3 regions of the Duganella sp. HH101 genome follow, and region 1 is predicted to be linked to each of the others. Evidence: predicted binding sites of a transcription regulator. Region 1 holds the regulator's gene; each other region holds the start of a gene.
What was found. Region 1 encodes sigma-54, which starts transcription at its own class of promoters, with help from an activator protein. Its sites were predicted from a motif close to TGGCANGNAANCTGCTTT; they were not measured.
Positions count from the first base shown of each region.

Region 1 (5,864 bases):
ATCAAGACGCTGATCGGCAACGTGGTGCTGACGCGCGGCACCTTGCTGATGAAGTCGCCGAAGGCGGTGATGACCACCGACCCTGAGGGTTATGACTTCGTCGTGCTGACCAGCACGCCGGGCACGCCGGCCACCTTCCGCCAGAAGCGCGACGGCGCCGGCGACCAGTGGGTCGAAGGCGAAGCCGAACGCATCGAATACAGCAACAAGACCGACCTGGTCAAACTGTTCTCGAAAGCCAAGATCCGCCGCCTGGAGGGCGGCCGCCTCAGCGACGAGGTCGACGGCGAATTCATTTCCTACGACAGCCGCAAGGAACAGTTCGCGGTGAAGAACAGCGTCACCGGCGAGAGCAAGCCGGGCGCCGGCCGCGGCACCATGGTGATCCAGCCGGTGATCCGCCCGGCGCCCGCGCCAGCCGCGTCGACCCCGCCTGCGACGGAGAAGTAAGCATGGAAGCATCCTGCGGTAGCACCCTGATCGTGCGCGGCCTGCAAAAGACCTACGGCAAGCGCCAGGTCGTGCACGACGTGTCCCTGCAAGTGGAATGCGGCGAAGTGGTGGGTCTGCTCGGCCCCAACGGCGCCGGCAAGACCACCTCGTTCTACATGATCGTCGGCCTGGTGCCGTCGGACGCCGGCAGCATCGATATCAGCGGCACCGACATCTCCTCGCTGCCGATCCACCGCCGCGCCTCGCTCGGCTTGTCCTACCTGCCGCAGGAAGCGTCGGTGTTCCGCAAGCTGACGGTGGAAGAAAATATCCGCGCCGTCCTCGAAATCCAGAAAGTGGACGGCAAGCCTTTATCCAAGGCTGCCATTGATGAACGGCTCAATACCCTGCTGGCCGATTTGCAGATCGAAAAGCTGCGCGAAAACCAGGCGCTGTCGCTGTCGGGCGGCGAACGCCGCCGCGTGGAGATCGCGCGCGCGCTGGCGACCAACCCGCGCTTCGTGCTGCTCGACGAACCATTCGCCGGGGTCGACCCGATCGCCGTGATTGAGATCCAGCGCATCGTGCGCTTCCTCAAGGAACGCGGCATCGGCGTCCTCATTACCGATCACAATGTGCGCGAGACGCTGGGCATCTGCGACCGCGCATATATCATCAACCAGGGCACGGTATTGGCTTCAGGCCGGCCAGACGACATCATCGCCAACGAATCGGTGCGTCGCGTGTATCTGGGTGAACACTTCCGCATGTAAAACCCATGAAACAGTCTTTGCAACTGCGCACGTCGCAGCACCTCGCGCTGACACCGCAATTGCAGCAGTCGATACGGCTGCTGCAACTGTCGACGCTGGAGCTGCACCAGGAACTGGAACAGCTGCTGACCGATAATCCGCTGCTGGAGCGCCTCGACGACCCGCTGGACCGCTCGCTGCGGCTGCTGTCGGACGGCGCCATCAGCCAGCAAGCCCCGGTCGGCGATGCGCCGCCGGAAGGCCCGCCCAACGCCCAGGAAGCGCCGGCCGCCGACGCCGACAACTACGACGGCCCGGCCGCCGACACCGAGAGCACCAGCAGCGACGCCGATGTCGACTGGAGCGACGCCGGCCGCAGCAAGGCGCCCGACGACGAGGACTCGCGTCCGCAGCTGGAGGCCAGCCACTGCACGCTGCGCGAGCACCTGATGGAGCAGATGCGGGTGACGGTGCTGGAGATGCGCGACCGCGCGCTGGTCGAGCTGATCATCGACGCGCTGGACGAAAACGGCTACCTCGAAGAACCGCTGGAGGAAATCCTGGCGCGCTTGCCGGAAGAGCTGGAGATCGACCTCGACGAACTGCGCACCGCGCTGTCGCTGCTGCAAAGCTTCGATCCGATGGGCGTGGGCGCGCGCAACGCGTCCGAGTGCCTGGCGCTGCAGATCAAGCGCCTGCCGGGCATACCGATGGTGACGCGGCGCATGGCGCTGGCCATCGTGGAAAACCACCTGACCTGGTTTGCGCAGCGCGATTTCAACAAGCTCAAGAAGGCGCTGCTGTGCGACGACGAGGATTTGCGCGAGGCGCAAACCGTCATCCGCCAGTGCAATCCGCATCCGGGTTCGGCCTTCGCGTCGGACGTGTCGGACTACGTGGTGCCGGACGTGATCGTCAAGAAATCGCGCACCGGCTGGCAGGTCAGCCTGAACAACGACGTCATGCCGCGCCTGCGCGTCAACGCCATGTACGCCAACCTGCTCAAGCAGGGAAAAGGCGAGGGCGCCATGGGCGCGCAGCTGCAGGAAGCCAAGTGGCTGATCAAGAATATGCGCCAGCGTTTCGACACGATACTGCGCGTCGCCCAGGCGATAGTAGAAAGACAAAAGAACTTTTTCTCGCACGGCGCGGTCGCCATGCGCCCCCTTGTGCTTCGCGAAATTGCTGATACACTGGGTCTACACGAGAGCACTATTTCTCGTGTAACAACTCAAAAATATATGCTGACCCCGCATGGCATGTTTGAGTTGAAATATTTCTTTGGTAGCCATGTCGCCACCGAAGCGGGGGGGGAAGCAAGTTCGACGGCGATACGCGCACTCATCGTGCAATTGACAGGAGCAGAAGACCCGAAAAATCCTTTATCCGACAGTAAGATTGCGGACATGCTGGGAGAACAAGGCATGGTGATTGCGCGACGAACTGTTGCCAAATATCGCGAAGCGTTGAAAATCCCGCCAGTCAGTCTCCGCAAGTCTTTGTAGTTATTCTGGTTCCTGCGCGCCCGGCAGTAATGGGCTACGCACTAACCGTAAGAAGCGACATTATCTCTAGGAGTGTGTATGAATCTCACCATCAGTGGACATCATCTCGAAGTGACCTCGGCCATCCGTGAATATGTGCAGAACAAGCTTGAGCGCGTCACCCGCCACTTTGATCAAGTGATTGATATTGCTGTCATCCTGACTGTAGATAACCTTAAAGAGAAAGAGAAACGCCAGAAGGCTGAAATCAACCTGCGTCTGTCGGGCAAAACCGTCTACGTGGAAAGCCTGTCGCAAGACCTGTACGCCGCCATCGATACCTTGATCGACAAGCTGGATCGGCAGGTCATGAAGTACAAAGCCAAGGTCCAAGAGCACGGCCACGATGCGATCAAGCATCTCCCGGATAGCTACGAACCCGCTGCCGCCGCCCTATAACAACGGCCCCGGCACCATCAAACTAAGGGCGCAGAGGCGCCCTTTTTTGCGCCCGGATAGTTTAGAGTAAACGTTTTCCAAATGTCTTCTGATGGGAGTGGCATGAAACGAACTAAACTATTTACAGCCTGGCTGCTGGCGCTGGCCGCCCCGGCCGCGCTGGCGTGCACCGCGCCGCCGCCGGCCGTGATCGATATCGACGCCAACAGCTATTACTCGGATGCGCATCACTCTGTCATCGATCCGGTGCTGCGGGCACGCAATATCGCCAACACCAAGCCCATCGACGACTTCCTGGCCGACGTGGCGAAAAACGCCAGCCTGGGCAACGCCGCCTGCGCGCTGGGCTGGCTGGAGAGTTGGGCTGGTCAAAAGGCCTTGTTGGGCAAACTGTCCAGCGAGCAGGCGTGGTATGTGCGCAAGTGGACCCTGGGCGGCATGGCGCTCAGCTATGCCCGCGTCAAACCGGCCGCCGGCGCGGCGCAGCAGCAAGCCATTGAAAGCTGGTTCAAGACGCTGGCCGACGCCACCATGGCGCACTCCGACGCGCACAAGGGCACGCGCAACAACCATTACTACTGGGAAGGACTGGCGGTGACGGCGGTGGGCGGCGTCACCGGCGACGAGCGTTATCTGGGCTGGGGCCGCAAGGTCTTCGAGCATGCGATGGGGCAGGTGGCGGCCGACGGTTCACTGCCGCCGGAAATGGAGCGCGGAGCCAAGGCGCTGCACTACCATGTGTTCGCCGCCGTGCCGCTGGTGATGAGCGCATCCATCCTGGACATCCGCTCGCCCAAGCTGGACCAGCTGATGCGCTTCACCATCGCCGCCGCGCAAGACCCGTCGGCGATGGAGAAGGCCACCGGCTTTGCGCAGGAGCGGGCCAACGGCAGCGAAATGTCGTTCGCCATCATTTATGCGCGGCACGAGGGCAGGGCGGAGCTGATGCCGGCCAAGGCCAACTTCCAGCCACGGCTGGGCGGCGACCTGAATCTGCCCAATCCGCTTGAGCATCTGGCGGCGCGCAAGTCGCAGTAGAATAGGGTTTTCTCCACGAACCCAAGCACCTCATGAGCGACTACGTCCACACCAGCGTCAGCAACGGAACCGGCTTCATCACACTGGACCGGCCCAAGGCCTTGAACTCCCTGTCGCTGGCGATGGTGCGCGATATTACGGCGGCGCTGATGGCGTGGCGCGACGACAGCGGCGTGGCCGCCGTCGTCATCCGCAGCAGCAGCGAGAAGGCGTTCTGCGCCGGCGGCGACATTCGCTTCTTCTACGACAACGGCCGCGCCACGCCGCAGGGCGGCAGCGCGCTGGTCGAGGATTTCTTCACCGAGGAATATGCGCTCAACCATCTGATCCATTTCTATCCCAAGCCGTATATCGCGCTGATGGACGGCGTGGTCATGGGCGGCGGCATGGGCGTGGCGCAGGGCGGTCCCGACTGCCGCGTGCGCATCGTCACCGAGCGGACCAGGATGGCGATGCCGGAAGTGAATATCGGCCTGTTCCCGGATGTGGGCGGCAGCTATTTCCTGTCGCGCGCACCAGGGCGCTTGGGCAGTTACCTGGGCGTGACCGGCGTCACCATCGGCGCGGCCGATGCGCTGTACGCCGGCCTGGCCGACCACTACGTGCCGGCCGCCGAGATGGCGGCCCTGTCGGCGCTGCTGGAGTCGACTGCTGGCGCGGCGTTGAAGGACGCCATCGCGGCCTTCGCGGCGCCGTTCCGCGCCGCCGTAGGCGAGGGCAAGCTGGCGGCCGAGCGCAGCGTCATCGACCGCCACTTCGGCGCCGCCTCGGTGGCCGCCATCGTCGGCTCGCTGAAAACGGACGACAACGCCTTCGCGCAAAAGACGCTGCAGGTGATGGCCACCCGTTCGCCGCTGATGATGTGCGTCACGCACGAGCTTGTCCGGCGCGGCGCCGCGCTGGATGTGGCCGAGTGCCTGCGCCTGGAGCGCACGCTGGTGCGCCACAATTTCGAGGATGGCGAAGTGATCGAAGGCGTGCGCGCGCTGGTGATCGACAAGGACAACACGCCGCAATGGAAACCGTCGTCGCTGGACGCGGTCGACGAGGCGATGGTGCAGCGCTTCTTCCAGCCGGTGTGGCCGGACTACGCCCACCCGCTGCGCCACCTGGACTGATCGCCGATGACTGTGGAACTGGACCGGCTCGACATCCAGATACTCAACCTGCTGCAGGAAGACGCCACCGTGCCGCTGCGGCGGATCGCCGAACAGGTGCACGCGTCCGCCGCCACCTGTCAGCGCCGCATTGCCCCGCTGCGGGCCAGCGGCGTGCTGGTCAAGGAAGTGGCACTGGTGGATCGCGTGCGGGATCAAAGACCCCGACGGCCACATCATCGAAGTGGTGCACTGGAGCCGCTGACTAAGCGCTGGGGGGGACGGCGGCGACAGTCAGTCTTAGTCCGAGCACCTTCATCAGCGCCAACGTGGTTTTCAGGGATGGCTCACCTGCCAATTGTGTGAGTCCTTGCGCCTTGGCGGCGATATCCAACGCCGCAGCGATATGCGCGGCATCACCGGTTTCGAATGCATCCGTCATGAACACTTCGATGGCTTCCAGGCTATTAAGCGCTTGCGTTGGATCGTAAGGGGAAAATTTTTCAGCCATGATCTCGCCTCCATTGATCGAGACCGCTTAAGCCTGCTCGCGGTGGCGCAGGATGACGCGTTCGGATTTTTGGAAGTAGGCCGCCAGTTGT
Region 1 covers NZ_LRON01000018.1:84,210-90,073, forward strand. Annotated here, with positions in the region: gene lptA (lipopolysaccharide transport periplasmic protein LptA) at 1-450, shown strand, start outside; gene lptB (LPS export ABC transporter ATP-binding protein) at 453-1,205, shown strand; gene DUGA2_RS24175 (RNA polymerase factor sigma-54) at 1,211-2,689, shown strand; gene hpf (ribosome hibernation-promoting factor, HPF/YfiA family) at 2,768-3,127, shown strand; gene DUGA2_RS24185 (alginate lyase family protein) at 3,230-4,165, shown strand; gene DUGA2_RS24190 (enoyl-CoA hydratase/isomerase family protein) at 4,198-5,283, shown strand; partial or broken gene DUGA2_RS34580 (Lrp/AsnC family transcriptional regulator) at 5,296-5,487, shown strand; gene DUGA2_RS24195 (hypothetical protein) at 5,528-5,773, opposite strand; gene rapZ (RNase adapter RapZ) at 5,801-5,864, opposite strand, start outside.

Region 2 (5,864 bases), on a different contig from region 1:
AAGCCACGGCATCAAGGGCGAGGAACTGCAGGAATTGAAGGCCGGCCTGGCCGAAGGCGAGACCGAGCGCTGCGTCGAAGTCTGGAACCGCAAGTTCGGCACCGTGGCCGCCGATCCACAGGAGCGCAACAAGCAGATGCGCTTCCTGCTGCAACGGGGATTTTCCCAGCGCGCCGTGCAGACCGCGCTCAAGGGCGCCCCGGAAGACGACTGAAACCTTGCCGCGCCGCACCATGCAATGTTTCCATGACTGAAATAAGACTGGTGAATTTCTTGCCAAAAAACTCATAAAGCCGCCATTTTCAGCGCTCAAAGTTATGTTCTGACGCAACTTGAGGCACCGATGTGCTACACTTTTGGGGTTTTTGCAGCGCCGCAGGTGCGGTAGTTGTCCGTAGAAGCTGCGGACACGTGCGATCAGCACATGGCTGCTTACTAAATTTCTGCCGCGAGAGCGGCATCGGTCTTATGTCCCTGTCAACTCCAGTTACCCGACGTGCGCTCCGGCACACGCGCGCAATTGCCGTCCAAGCGTACGCACGCGATGACGGGCTGTGGGATCTTGACGCCCATATCACCGATATCAAAGTCATCGACACCATGCTGGCCTCCGGCCCGCGTGCCGCCGGCACCCCCCTGCATGACCTGCACCTGCGTTTGACCGTCGATCTGCAACTGACCATCGTCGATGCCGAAGCCGCATCCGATGCCGTTCCCTATCCCGGCCACTGCGACACCATCGCCCCCGATTACAAAAAACAGCTGGTCGGCCTGAACCTGATGAAGGGGTTCCGCCACGAGCTCAAGCAACGCCTGGCCGGTATTTCCGGCTGCACCCATTTGACCGAACTGGCGCAGATCCTGCCCACGGCTGCGGTGCAGGCGTTCGCCAACGATGTCTGGTCGACCAACGACGCGGCGACCGAAAACGACGGCGTGCCGCGCCACAAGCCGTTTCAACTCGACAAATGCCATGCCCTGCGCACCGACGGTGCGGCAGTGGCGCAGTTTTACCCGCGCTGGGTGGCCAAAGCAGCACCAGGTGGCGCGTAGCAATCTCTGCTTACTAGATTCACACATTTCGCAGTATCAACCGATTTTTACACATCAGCATCAGAAGGGAAGCCAGCATGAAAATCCATGAGTATCAAGGCAAAGAAATCCTCCGAAAATTCGGAGTGACGGTTCCGCGCGGTATTCCGTGCATGTCCGTTGAAGAAGCAGTCAAAGCTGCTGAAACCTTGGGCGGTCCGGTCTGGGTTGTGAAAGCACAAATCCACGCCGGTGGCCGTGGTAAAGGCGGCGGCGTTAAAGTCGCCAAATCGCTGGAACAAGTTAAAGAATTCTCCGAGCAGATCCTGGGCATGCAGCTGGTCACGCACCAGACCGGCCCTGAAGGCCAGAAAGTACGCCGCCTGCTGATCGAAGAAGGCGCGGACATCAAGAAAGAACTGTACGTATCGCTGGTAACGGACCGCGTATCGCAGCGCGTTGTGCTGATGGCTTCCTCCGAAGGCGGTATGGACATCGAAGAAGTTGCCGAGTCCCACCCAGAACTGCTGCACTCGATCGCCATCGATCCATCGATCGGCCTGACCGACGCTGAAGCCGCTGGCATCGCCGCCAAGATCGGTGTGCCGGAAGCTTCGATCGCCGACGCCGTCGCCAACCTGCAAGGCCTGTACAAAGCCTACTGGGAAACCGACTCGTCGCTGGCCGAAATCAACCCGCTGATCCTGACCGGTTCGGGCAAGGTCATCGCTCTGGACGCCAAGTTCAACTTCGACGCCAACTCGCTGTTCCGTCAACCTGAAATCGTTGCTTACCGCGATCTGGACGAAGAAGATCCAGCCGAAGTCGAAGCATCGAAATTCGACCTGGCCTACATCTCCCTGGACGGCAACATCGGCTGCCTGGTGAACGGCGCCGGCCTGGCCATGGCCACCATGGACACCATCAAGCTGTTCGGCGGCGAGCCAGCCAACTTCCTGGACGTAGGCGGCGGCGCCACGGCTGAGAAAGTGACCGAAGCGTTCAAGATCATGCTGAAAAACCCAGGCCTGAAAGCCATCCTGGTGAACATCTTCGGCGGCATCATGCGCTGCGACGTGATCGCCGAAGGCGTGATCACCGCGGTCAAAGCCGTGTCGCTGAACGTGCCACTGGTGGTGCGCATGAAGGGCACCAACGAAGACCTGGGCAAGAAGATGCTGGCCGATTCCGGTCTGCCTATCATCGCAGCCGACACCATGGAAGATGCAGCGAAGAGCGTCGTCGCCGCCGCTGCCGGTCAAGCTTAATTAAGGAATCAACATGTCCATTCTGATCAATAAAGATACCAAAGTTGTCACCCAAGGTATTACCGGCAAAACCGGTCAATTCCACACCCGCGGTTGCCGCGACTACGCGAACGGCAAAGCTGCTTTCGTTGCAGGCGTGAACCCGAAGAAAGCCGGCGAAGATTTCGAAGGCATTCCTATTTTCGCTAACGTTACCGAAGCGAAAAAAGAAACCGGCGCCAACGTGTCGGTCATCTACGTACCGCCAGCAGGCGCGGCCGCCGCGATCTGGGAAGCTGTCGAAGCTGAAATGGATCTGGCTATTTGCATCACCGAAGGCATCCCTGTCCGCGACATGATGGCTTTGAAAGATCGCATGGCTAAAGCGGGTTCGAAAACCCTGCTGCTGGGCCCTAACTGCCCAGGCCTGATCACCCCTGACGAAATCAAGATCGGCATCATGCCAGGCCACATCCACAAGAAGGGCCGTATCGGCGTGGTGTCCCGTTCGGGCACCCTGACCTATGAAGCAGTCGGTCAGCTGACCGCACTGGGCCTGGGCCAATCGTCGGCAGTCGGCATCGGCGGCGACCCGATCAACGGTCTGAAGCACATCGACGTGATGAAGATGTTCAACGACGATCCTGATACCGACGCGGTCATCATGATCGGCGAAATCGGTGGTCCGGACGAAGCCAACGCGGCTTACTGGATCAAAGACAACATGAAAAAACCGGTCGTCGGCTTCATCGCCGGTGTAACCGCTCCTCCGGGCAAGCGCATGGGCCACGCCGGCGCGCTGATCTCCGGCGGCGCTGACACCGCACAAGCCAAACTGGAAATCATGGAAGCTTGCGGCATCACCGTCACCAAAAACCCGTCCGAAATGGCGCGTCTGCTGAAAGCCATGCTGTAATAACAGCCGGCTTGAATGTGGAAAAAAAGCCCCGTGTGTGCATGCGACGCTCAAGATCGTCGCACGGCCACACGGGGCTTTTTCATTGGAGAATAACTTGGCGAAGATCCTCATCTCGCGCGACGGACAGCTAGAACAGCAAATACAACTGAGCAAGGAGCGGATGACCATCGGCCGTCACCCGCGCAACGACATCGTGCTGACGCATCCGGCCGTCAGCGGCGACCACGCGGTCATCGTCACCATCCTCGACGATTCTTTTCTGGAAGACCTGCACAGCACCAACGGCACCTTCGTCAACGGCCATCGCATCGGCAAGCACTTCCTGCAACACCAGGACGTGATCAAAATGGCCAAGTTCCAGGTCGAGTTCATCGCCGACGGCGTGCGGCCGATGATGGCGGCGGCGCCCGTGCTGGCGCAGATCGAAGTCTTAAACGGCAACAATGCCGGAAAACAAATGGCGCTGACCAAGCCGCAGACCACGCTCGGCCGCGCCGGCGTGCAGGTGGTGGTGATCCATCGCCACCCGGATGCCTACACCATCACCCACCAGGAGGGCGCGCAGGCGCCGCTGGTCAACGACATCCCCCTCGGCAAGCAGCCGCAGCGCTTGAACCATGGCGACGTGATCGACCTGGGCGGCACGCACATGGCCTTCCGCATCGCCTGACAATATTTGTCAGCGCGCCGGACGGCTGACAAATTGCGGCGCCGCGACTGACAAAAAACGGCAGTCCGGGCGGCGAAAAGCGACAGTTTTTGGCAGATTTGGCGGGTTTGGACCCGAAAAATGGGGTGGCACACCAATTGCTCATAGCTAAGTGTCCTACCAAATTTTGATGTTCAACACACCCCCAGGAGTCGAAAATGAAATCCATGAAAATGATGAAGAAACAAGCACAAGCCGGCTTCACCCTGATCGAACTGATGATCGTGGTTGCCATTATCGGTATTCTGGCCGCTGTGGCGATCCCGGCGTACAGCGACTACACCGTGAAAGCCAAGATGGCGAATGCCCAGGGCGCGATCGACTCGATCAAGACCGCGGTGGCACTGTGCGCCCAGGAAGGTGGAGGGGATCTGACCGGCTGCAACGCCGGTGCCAAAGGTGTACCGACCTTCACCCCGACCAAGGAAGTTTCCGGCGCCACCGTTACCGACGGCGTGATCGTTGAAACCTTCGCCACCGGCGTCGGCAAAGACATCGACGGCAAAACCGCGACCTTCACCCCGACCATCGCCGCTGGTGCAGCGAACGTAACCTGGAACGTGACCACCACCGTCACCAACACCGCAGCGTCGCAAGCACTGACCAAAAACAACGTCACCCCATAATGCTGTTGGGCCAGACGTAAAAAAACCGGCTTCGGCCGGTTTTTTCGTTTCAGACGATCTTTTGCCGATCGGCGATCAACGCCTCGTAGGTCAGGTTTTGCAGCATGGTGTAGTGGACCGGATCCAGGTCGATGAACTGTACGCCGTAGGTGAAGACCTCGGCCTTGTCGCTGGTGGCCGGCTTGACCACGTTGATGTTGCGGATGGTGGCGTTCGGATTGATGCGCACCTGGCGGTTGCCGGGCTGGGCGATCAGGTAGAAGGACAGGCCGACCTGGGCCTCGTCCTCGGACAGTTTCTTGGCCGACTCGATCAGCGCACCGGACACGCTCAGGTTCACCAGGAACACCGAGGTGGTGCCGGCCGGCGACGTCACCTGGGCCGGGATATCGACCTTGACCCGCATCGCCGCGCGCAAGCTGGTGCCCTGGATCGACACCGGGAACGACAGGTGGACATAGAACAGCGGCCGTGGGAACACGCGTTGCACGACGCAAGAGAATGAGCAGACGTTGACGCCGGAGAAGACGCGGATGGTCAGCTTGTCGCCGTCATTGAGGGCGATCGGCGCGCCATTCTCGAACGGAACCTTGACGATCATATACTCGTCTTTGACCCAGCCGATCAGCGTGGAGAAGTGCTGGATAGGCTTGATGGTGCGATGAGTAATGAACTGAATCCTGCCACCCACCTGCAGGTTCATCTGTTCGAATTCGTATTCCTGAGTCTTTGCTTCGCTCGGTGGAGGAGGGTTGCTGCTCATTCAAATTCTTTCTCGTATGCGCGAGGCGGGTACGGTGAGGCCTACGTCAAAAAATTACTTCAGCAACATTTATTATATACGCGCCATGCAAAGGTAACAATCAGACAATACACGAGGTTGCTGATTGGTCGCAGACTAGCACGTTAGCGGCGATGCAAGGCTGAAAAACGTTGCATTTCTGAGCAAGTGGGGGCAGGGCCACGGAGATGGACTTTGCTGTTCTCGGGCGTTAATCAGGAAATTGCCTAGCTAATCCTGTTCTGTCCTGATCTCTAGCTGATAGTCCAATCCGTTGTCAGGGAACACGCCCTTGTCTTTCAAGATTCCGAAGGCCGCAGCGATGGCGTTTTTGCGTGCATCAGACTTCGCCGCGATATCGGCCGATGCCGCCGGTGCGTTGGGCACGGCCGGGTTTGGATCATGCGTTTTTGAACGACGTTGCATGGCGACCTCCCGAGTGAACCGCTGGACGGTAAATTATAGATCACCGTGCTGTGATCTGTATCTGTCCTGGACTGTGTATTTGACGGCGCCTGATAAGGCGCAATGCCACCAATGCAGCAGTCGT
Region 2 covers NZ_LRON01000011.1:163,607-169,470, forward strand. Annotated here, with positions in the region: gene recX (recombination regulator RecX) at 1-214, shown strand, start outside; gene DUGA2_RS18765 (DUF2889 domain-containing protein) at 469-1,053, shown strand; gene sucC (ADP-forming succinate--CoA ligase subunit beta) at 1,131-2,300, shown strand; gene sucD (succinate--CoA ligase subunit alpha) at 2,314-3,195, shown strand; gene DUGA2_RS18780 (FHA domain-containing protein) at 3,293-3,868, shown strand; gene DUGA2_RS18785 (pilin) at 4,066-4,533, shown strand; gene DUGA2_RS18790 (flagellar brake protein) at 4,583-5,296, opposite strand; gene DUGA2_RS33625 (hypothetical protein) at 5,546-5,740, opposite strand.
Region 2: a site for sigma-54 is predicted at 3,995-4,012, ahead of DUGA2_RS18785 (pilin). Genes of this name have one in related genera too.

Region 3 (5,864 bases), on a different contig from region 1:
GCGGGGGAAATCCCCCGGCGTGCTGACCGGCGCCGGCACGCCGGGAACGCGCGCGGGCGTGCCCTGGCGGCGCGGCGGCGCCGGCACCACGGTGCCCGGCAAGTCCATCGCCTTGCAGTAGCTGCCGCGGTTGATATCGGTGTACTCGATGCTGCCGTTGGGCGTGGTGCACTTGTAGATCTGCGCCTGGGCGGCGGTGCAGCCCAGCAGTGCAAGCAACACCGGCACTGCGCATCTGTTGAAACGAGTTGTCATTCGTAATCCGTGGGTGGAACTATCCATCCCGAATATACAACATCCAAAGAAAAACGCGGGGAAAGCTCTGCTCGCCCCGCGTTTTGTACCGCACCAGCCGCACCGGCGTTGCCGGCGCTTGGCTGTTACAGCGAGTAGTACATGTCGAACTCGGCAGGGTGAGTCGTCATGCGCATGCGCTGGACGTCCTGCATTTTCAGTTCGATGTAAGCGTCGATCATGGAGTCGCTGAACACGCCGCCACGGGTCAGGAACTCGCGGTCTTTGTTCAGGTTGTCCAGCGCTTCTTCCAGCGACGAGCACACGGTTGGGATCAGTGCGTCTTCTTCCGGCGGCAGGTGGTACAGATCTTTCGATGCGGCTTCGCCCGGGTGGATCTTGTTGGCGATACCGTCCAGGCCAGCCATCAGCAGCGCTGCGAAGCACAGGTAGACGTTGGCCAGTGGATCCGGGAAGCGGGTTTCGATACGGCGGCCCTTAGGATTGGCCACGTGCGGAATACGGATCGAAGCCGAACGGTTTTTAGCCGAGTACGCCAGTTTCACTGGCGCCTCGAAGCCTGGAACCAGACGCTTGTACGAGTTGGTGCCTGGGTTGGTGATCGCGTTCAGCGCCTTGGCGTGCTTGATGATGCCGCCGATGTAGTACAGCGCGGTGTCGGACAGGCCGGCATAGCCGTCGCCGGCGAACAGGTTGACGCCGTCTTTCCAGATCGACTGGTGCACGTGCATGCCGGAACCGTTGTCGCCAACGATAGGCTTAGGCATGAAGGTGGCGGTCTTGCCGTAGCTGTGGGCCACGTTCCAGACCACGTATTTCAGGTTCTGGGTCCAGTCGGCGCGTTCGACCAGGGTCGAGAACTTGGTGCCGATTTCGTTCTGGCCGGCGCCGGCCACTTCGTGGTGGTGCACTTCGACCGGGATGCCCAGCGATTCCAGGATCAGGCACATTTCCGAACGCATGTCCTGGAAGCTGTCCACTGGCGGCACTGGGAAGTAGCCGCCCTTGACGGTAGGACGGTGGCCGGTGTTGCCGCCTTCGAGCTTCTCGCCGGTGGTCCACGATGCTTCTTCGGAATCGATCTTGACGAAGCAGCCGGACATGTCGATCTTCCAGCGCACGCTGTCGAAGATGAAGAATTCCGGCTCAGGGCCGAAGTAGGCGGTGTCGCCCATGCCCGACGATTTCAGGTAGGCCTCGGCGCGCTTGGCGATGGAGCGTGGATCGCGGTCGTAGCCCTTGCCGTCGGCAGGCTCGATAACGTCACACTGCATGAACAGCGTGGTCTCTTCCATGAACGGGTCGATGTTCGCGGTGTTTGGATCCGGCAGCAAAATCATGTCCGATGCTTCGATGCCCTTCCAGCCGGCGATCGAGGAACCGTCGAAGGCGTGACCCGATTCGAACTTGTCGATGTCGAAGTGCGACACAGGCACGGTAACGTGCTGTTCTTTACCACGGGTGTCGGCGAAACGGAAATCAACGAATTTGACTTCGTTTTCCTGGACCATTTTCAGAACTTCTGCGGCTGTCATTGCCATGCGTATCTCCTAAAGGAATGTGGGGCTCGTGCGCTCTTGGTAAGCAGTATTCGTGCCAGCATAAAACTCATCAGCTTATGTCGATAGCGTCTTTGAACTTGCAGGCAAATGAATCTAAAATTCGCCGGCCGGCCCAAGTGCCACAATATGAGGCAGATCAATGCCGCACCAAGGGAGTGCATGTTCGAGATATTGCACCGTATTTGTGCATTTTTGGAATATTTCCGTAAAACGCACGGCTTTGGTGCGCCTGCCTGTGGTGCGCGTGCAGGAAGCCTATAATAAACTCAAACTTATTTCTGGAACATGACATGAGCAAAATAGACGATATTCTGGCGCTGGCGCGCAGCCGCAGCAAAGACTGGCCGTACGCGGGCGCCGTCACGCCCCAGGAAGCCTATGAACTGATCAGCGCCGACAACGCCGTCAAGCTGATCGACGTGCGCACCCATGCGGAGCGCGACTGGGTCGGGCGGGTGGCGATCCCGGAAGCCCAACATGGTGCAGTCCAGTGGACCATCTACCCGGGCGGCATCGCCAACCACGAGTTCATCGAGGAATTGAATTCGGTGGTGCGCAAGGACCAGGTGATCTTGTTCCTGTGCCGCTCGGGCGTGCGCTCGCGCAACGCGGCCAAGCTGGCGACCGAGCACGGCTACAAGCACTGCTACGACATCCTGGAAGGCTTCGAAGGCGACAAGGACGAGCGCGGCCACCGCAAGAACGTCAACGGCTGGTGCAAGGCCGACCTGCCCTGGACCGGCGCCTGACGCCAGTTACACCGCCACCGCCTCATCCACGGCGGGCGCCGACTCGCCCATCAGGAACTGGATACGCTTGCGCACGAACTGTATGTGGCTGCGCAAGCCGTACAAGCCGTCCGCGAACGACAGCGGGATCGACACCTGGTTGACCAGGTCCTCGATCTCGTTCAGGCGCAGCAGCTGCGCCTCGTACACCTCCATGCGCGAACCTTCCGGCGCATCCTCCACCGCCTGCTCCACCGCGCGCAGCTGGCCATACCAGCGGTACACGCGCGACCGGATGCGCCACACGTACAGCGGCGGCACCACCTTGGACAGCGGCAGTATCAGCGCGCCCAGCGCCACCACCACCACCCACATGCGGTCGAAGAAATTGGCCAGCCAGAACGTCATGTAGCGTTGCAGCAGCGGCGGCCCGCTCTTGTAGTACTTGGCCGCCTCGGCGTCGACCGGAATCTCGGTGTACTTGGCCGACGGGAACTGGCCCTGCTGCGAGAACCAGCCGGCCCCGCTGTGGATGCTGCTGGCCGCCTGCACGAACAGGTCGGTCAGCGCCGGATGCAGATCGTCGCGCGCCACCAGCGTGGCGGTGGGGGCGATCAGGTTGTAGTCCTCGGCCGGGATGTCGCGGCCCAGGTCGACGATCCCCTGCGGCAGCACCACGTGCGTCAGGAAGGGCAGCTTGCGCGCGTAGGCCTCGGCCTGGTTGAAGTTGAACAGCTTGATGCCCGGCGTTTGCAGCAGCATCTGGATCAGCGGCGCCTCCGGCGCCGAGGTGAACACCAGGCCGTCGATGCGGCCTTCCAGCAGCTCCACCGTGGCCGGCGTGTTGGCCAGCGAGAAGCGCTCGACCTCGCCCTTCTCGACACCGTTCAGTTCCAGCACCTGGCGGAACAGGCGCGGCGCGCCTGCGCCCTTGGGGCCGTAGTTGATCTTCAAGCCCTTCAGCTGGGTCAGCTGGGTGATGGGCGGCTTGCCCTTGGTCTCGCGCAGGAACAGCCACAGCGGCTCGACAAACAGGCTGCCCAGCGAGGTCAGGCCTTCGCGTTCGGCCGCTTCCTCGTTGGTGGAGCCGCTTTGCACGAAGGCGATGTCGACTTCGCCGGCGCGCAGGCGCTTGAGGTTTTCACCGGAGCCGGCGGACGGCACCAGCGTCACCTTGACGCCGTGCTTGGCCAGCGCGGCCGCGTATTTCTTGCCGAATTCCTCGTAGGCGGAGTTTTCCTGGCCGGTGGCCAGGCGCACCGTGCGCGGCGGCGCCGGGTCCACCAGCCAGTAGGCCAGCAGGCAGACGCCGGCAATCAGCGCGATGGTGGGTGCGGCGGCGACAAACAAGTCCCGCACTGAGAACTGCGTGAACTTGAGGATTTTGGACATGTGATGGCGTATCGGTTTCATGGGCTGATACATTGCCAACAAACGGGCAACTATGCAAGGGAAACCCGCCCCCGCAAGCAAAGGGTCGGACCCCGTACGGGGTCCGACCCTGGTGTGCCGCCGTACGGGGTAGTATCAGCCGCCGCAGGCCTGCAGCGGCGGCGTCACCGCCGCGGTGGCGTTGCCGCCGGTCTTGACGATCGCCGGCGGCGTCGCCCCCGGCCTGGCGACCGGATGCGGCTCGATCAGCGGCATCAGGTTGGGCGCCAGCACCACCAGCAGCTGCACCGGCAGCGCGCTGGTGAAGTCGTAGTTCTTCGATTCCGGACCGTGCACATAGGCCGTCATCGAACCGAAGAAGCGCTCGCCGATATTGAACACAAACGTCGCCGACCGGTTCACATAGCGCGACTCGATCAGCCGCCCGCCGCCGCCGTAGACGTCGAAACGCTGGTCGCCGGTGCCGGTCTTGCCGCCCACCGGGATCACCTTGCCGTCCGAGCCGACGAAGGCCGTGCGCGCCCGCTTGGCCGTGCCGTCCGACACCACGCCGCGTATCGCGTCGGCCACCACCCGCGCCACCTCCGGCGACAGCACCTGTTCGTTGGCGGTCGGCTTGCCCTTGGTGACGACCGTTTCATACGGCGTGCCCTCGGCGAAGTGCAGCGAGCTGATACGCTGGCTGCTCTTGCGCACGCCGCCGTTGACGATAATCCCCATCATCTCCGCCAGCGCCGCCGGCCGGTCGGCCGACGCCCCCAGCGTGGTCGCATACGAAGGCACCAGCGAATCGAACGGATACCCCATCTTCTTCCACTGCTTGTGGATTTCCATGAAGCCCTCCACCTCGATCAGGCCGGCGATGCGCTTGTCCTGCGCGTGCTTGTGGTGAGTCTTGAACAGCCACTGGTAGACTTCCTGCCGCTCCTGCTCGCTGGCCGCCGTCATCTGCGACAGCGTGGCGCCGGGGTGCAGCCGCATATAGGCCGCCATCCACAGTTCCAGCGGGTGCACGCTGGCCAGGTAGCCGCGGTCGGCCAGCGACCACTTGTCGATCGCATACTGCTCGTACAGCTTGGCGACGCGCTCTTCCGGCACCTCGTTCTGCGACGGCAGGTTGTCCTTCAGGAAGGCGGCGAACTGCTGCTGGCTGGCCGCCGGATAGACGGTGCGGTGGATCACCGCCAGCCGCACCGGCGTGCTGCGGATGTTGGCCAGCAGCACCTTGTCCAGCTCGGACGCCTGCTTGCCCTTGTACTTGACGTAGAAGCGCGCCAGGAATTCCTTGCCTTCCTTGTCGGCGAAGCGCGCCAGGTATTGCGCGCGGCGCGGATCGTCCGCATCGGCCAGCAGCGACGCCGACGAGCCCGGCGTCTGGAACATGTAGTACTTGGCGACGTCGCGCATCAGGCGCACGAACACCAGGTTGGTCGAATGGCGCAGCGCCTCGGTGACGGTCAGGATCTTGCCGTTGTCTTCCTTGGAGAAGTTGCCGAAGTGGTGAAGCCCGCCGCCGGTGAAGAAGCCCTCGCCCGGATTGCCCGAATACTTGCGCTCCATGGCCGCGTTCAGCATCGGCGTCAGCTCGCGTCCGCCCTTCTCCAGCGGCAGCGCCTTGAAGTACTCCAGCGCCCATTGCGACAGCTTGTCCTGCGGGTCGATGCGCACATTGCCCAGCGCCGCCGCGTCCATGCCGCCGTACTTGCGGTGCAGCTGGTCGACGATGTCCAGGTAAGTCACCAGCGTGCGCAGCTTGGCGGTCGAACCCAGGTCCAGCTTGGCGCCTTCGTTGATGTCCAGCGGCTGGTCGAAGTTGTCGGTCTGCAGGCGCAGCAGATTGTTCTGCTCGCCCTTCTCCAGCAAGGTGAAGCTGTACACCACATTGGCCGGATCGCCGTTGCCCAGCATGCCCTTGCCGGTCAGGCCG
Region 3 covers NZ_LRON01000002.1:289,677-295,540, reverse strand. Annotated here, with positions in the region: gene DUGA2_RS04135 (DUF4124 domain-containing protein) at 1-255, opposite strand, end outside; gene glnA (type I glutamate--ammonia ligase) at 381-1,796, opposite strand; gene DUGA2_RS04125 (rhodanese-like domain-containing protein) at 2,108-2,566, shown strand; gene DUGA2_RS04120 (TAXI family TRAP transporter solute-binding subunit) at 2,573-3,937, opposite strand; gene DUGA2_RS04115 (transglycosylase domain-containing protein) at 4,073-5,864, opposite strand, start outside.
Region 3: a site for sigma-54 is predicted at 1,837-1,854, ahead of glnA (type I glutamate--ammonia ligase). Genes of this name have one in related genera too.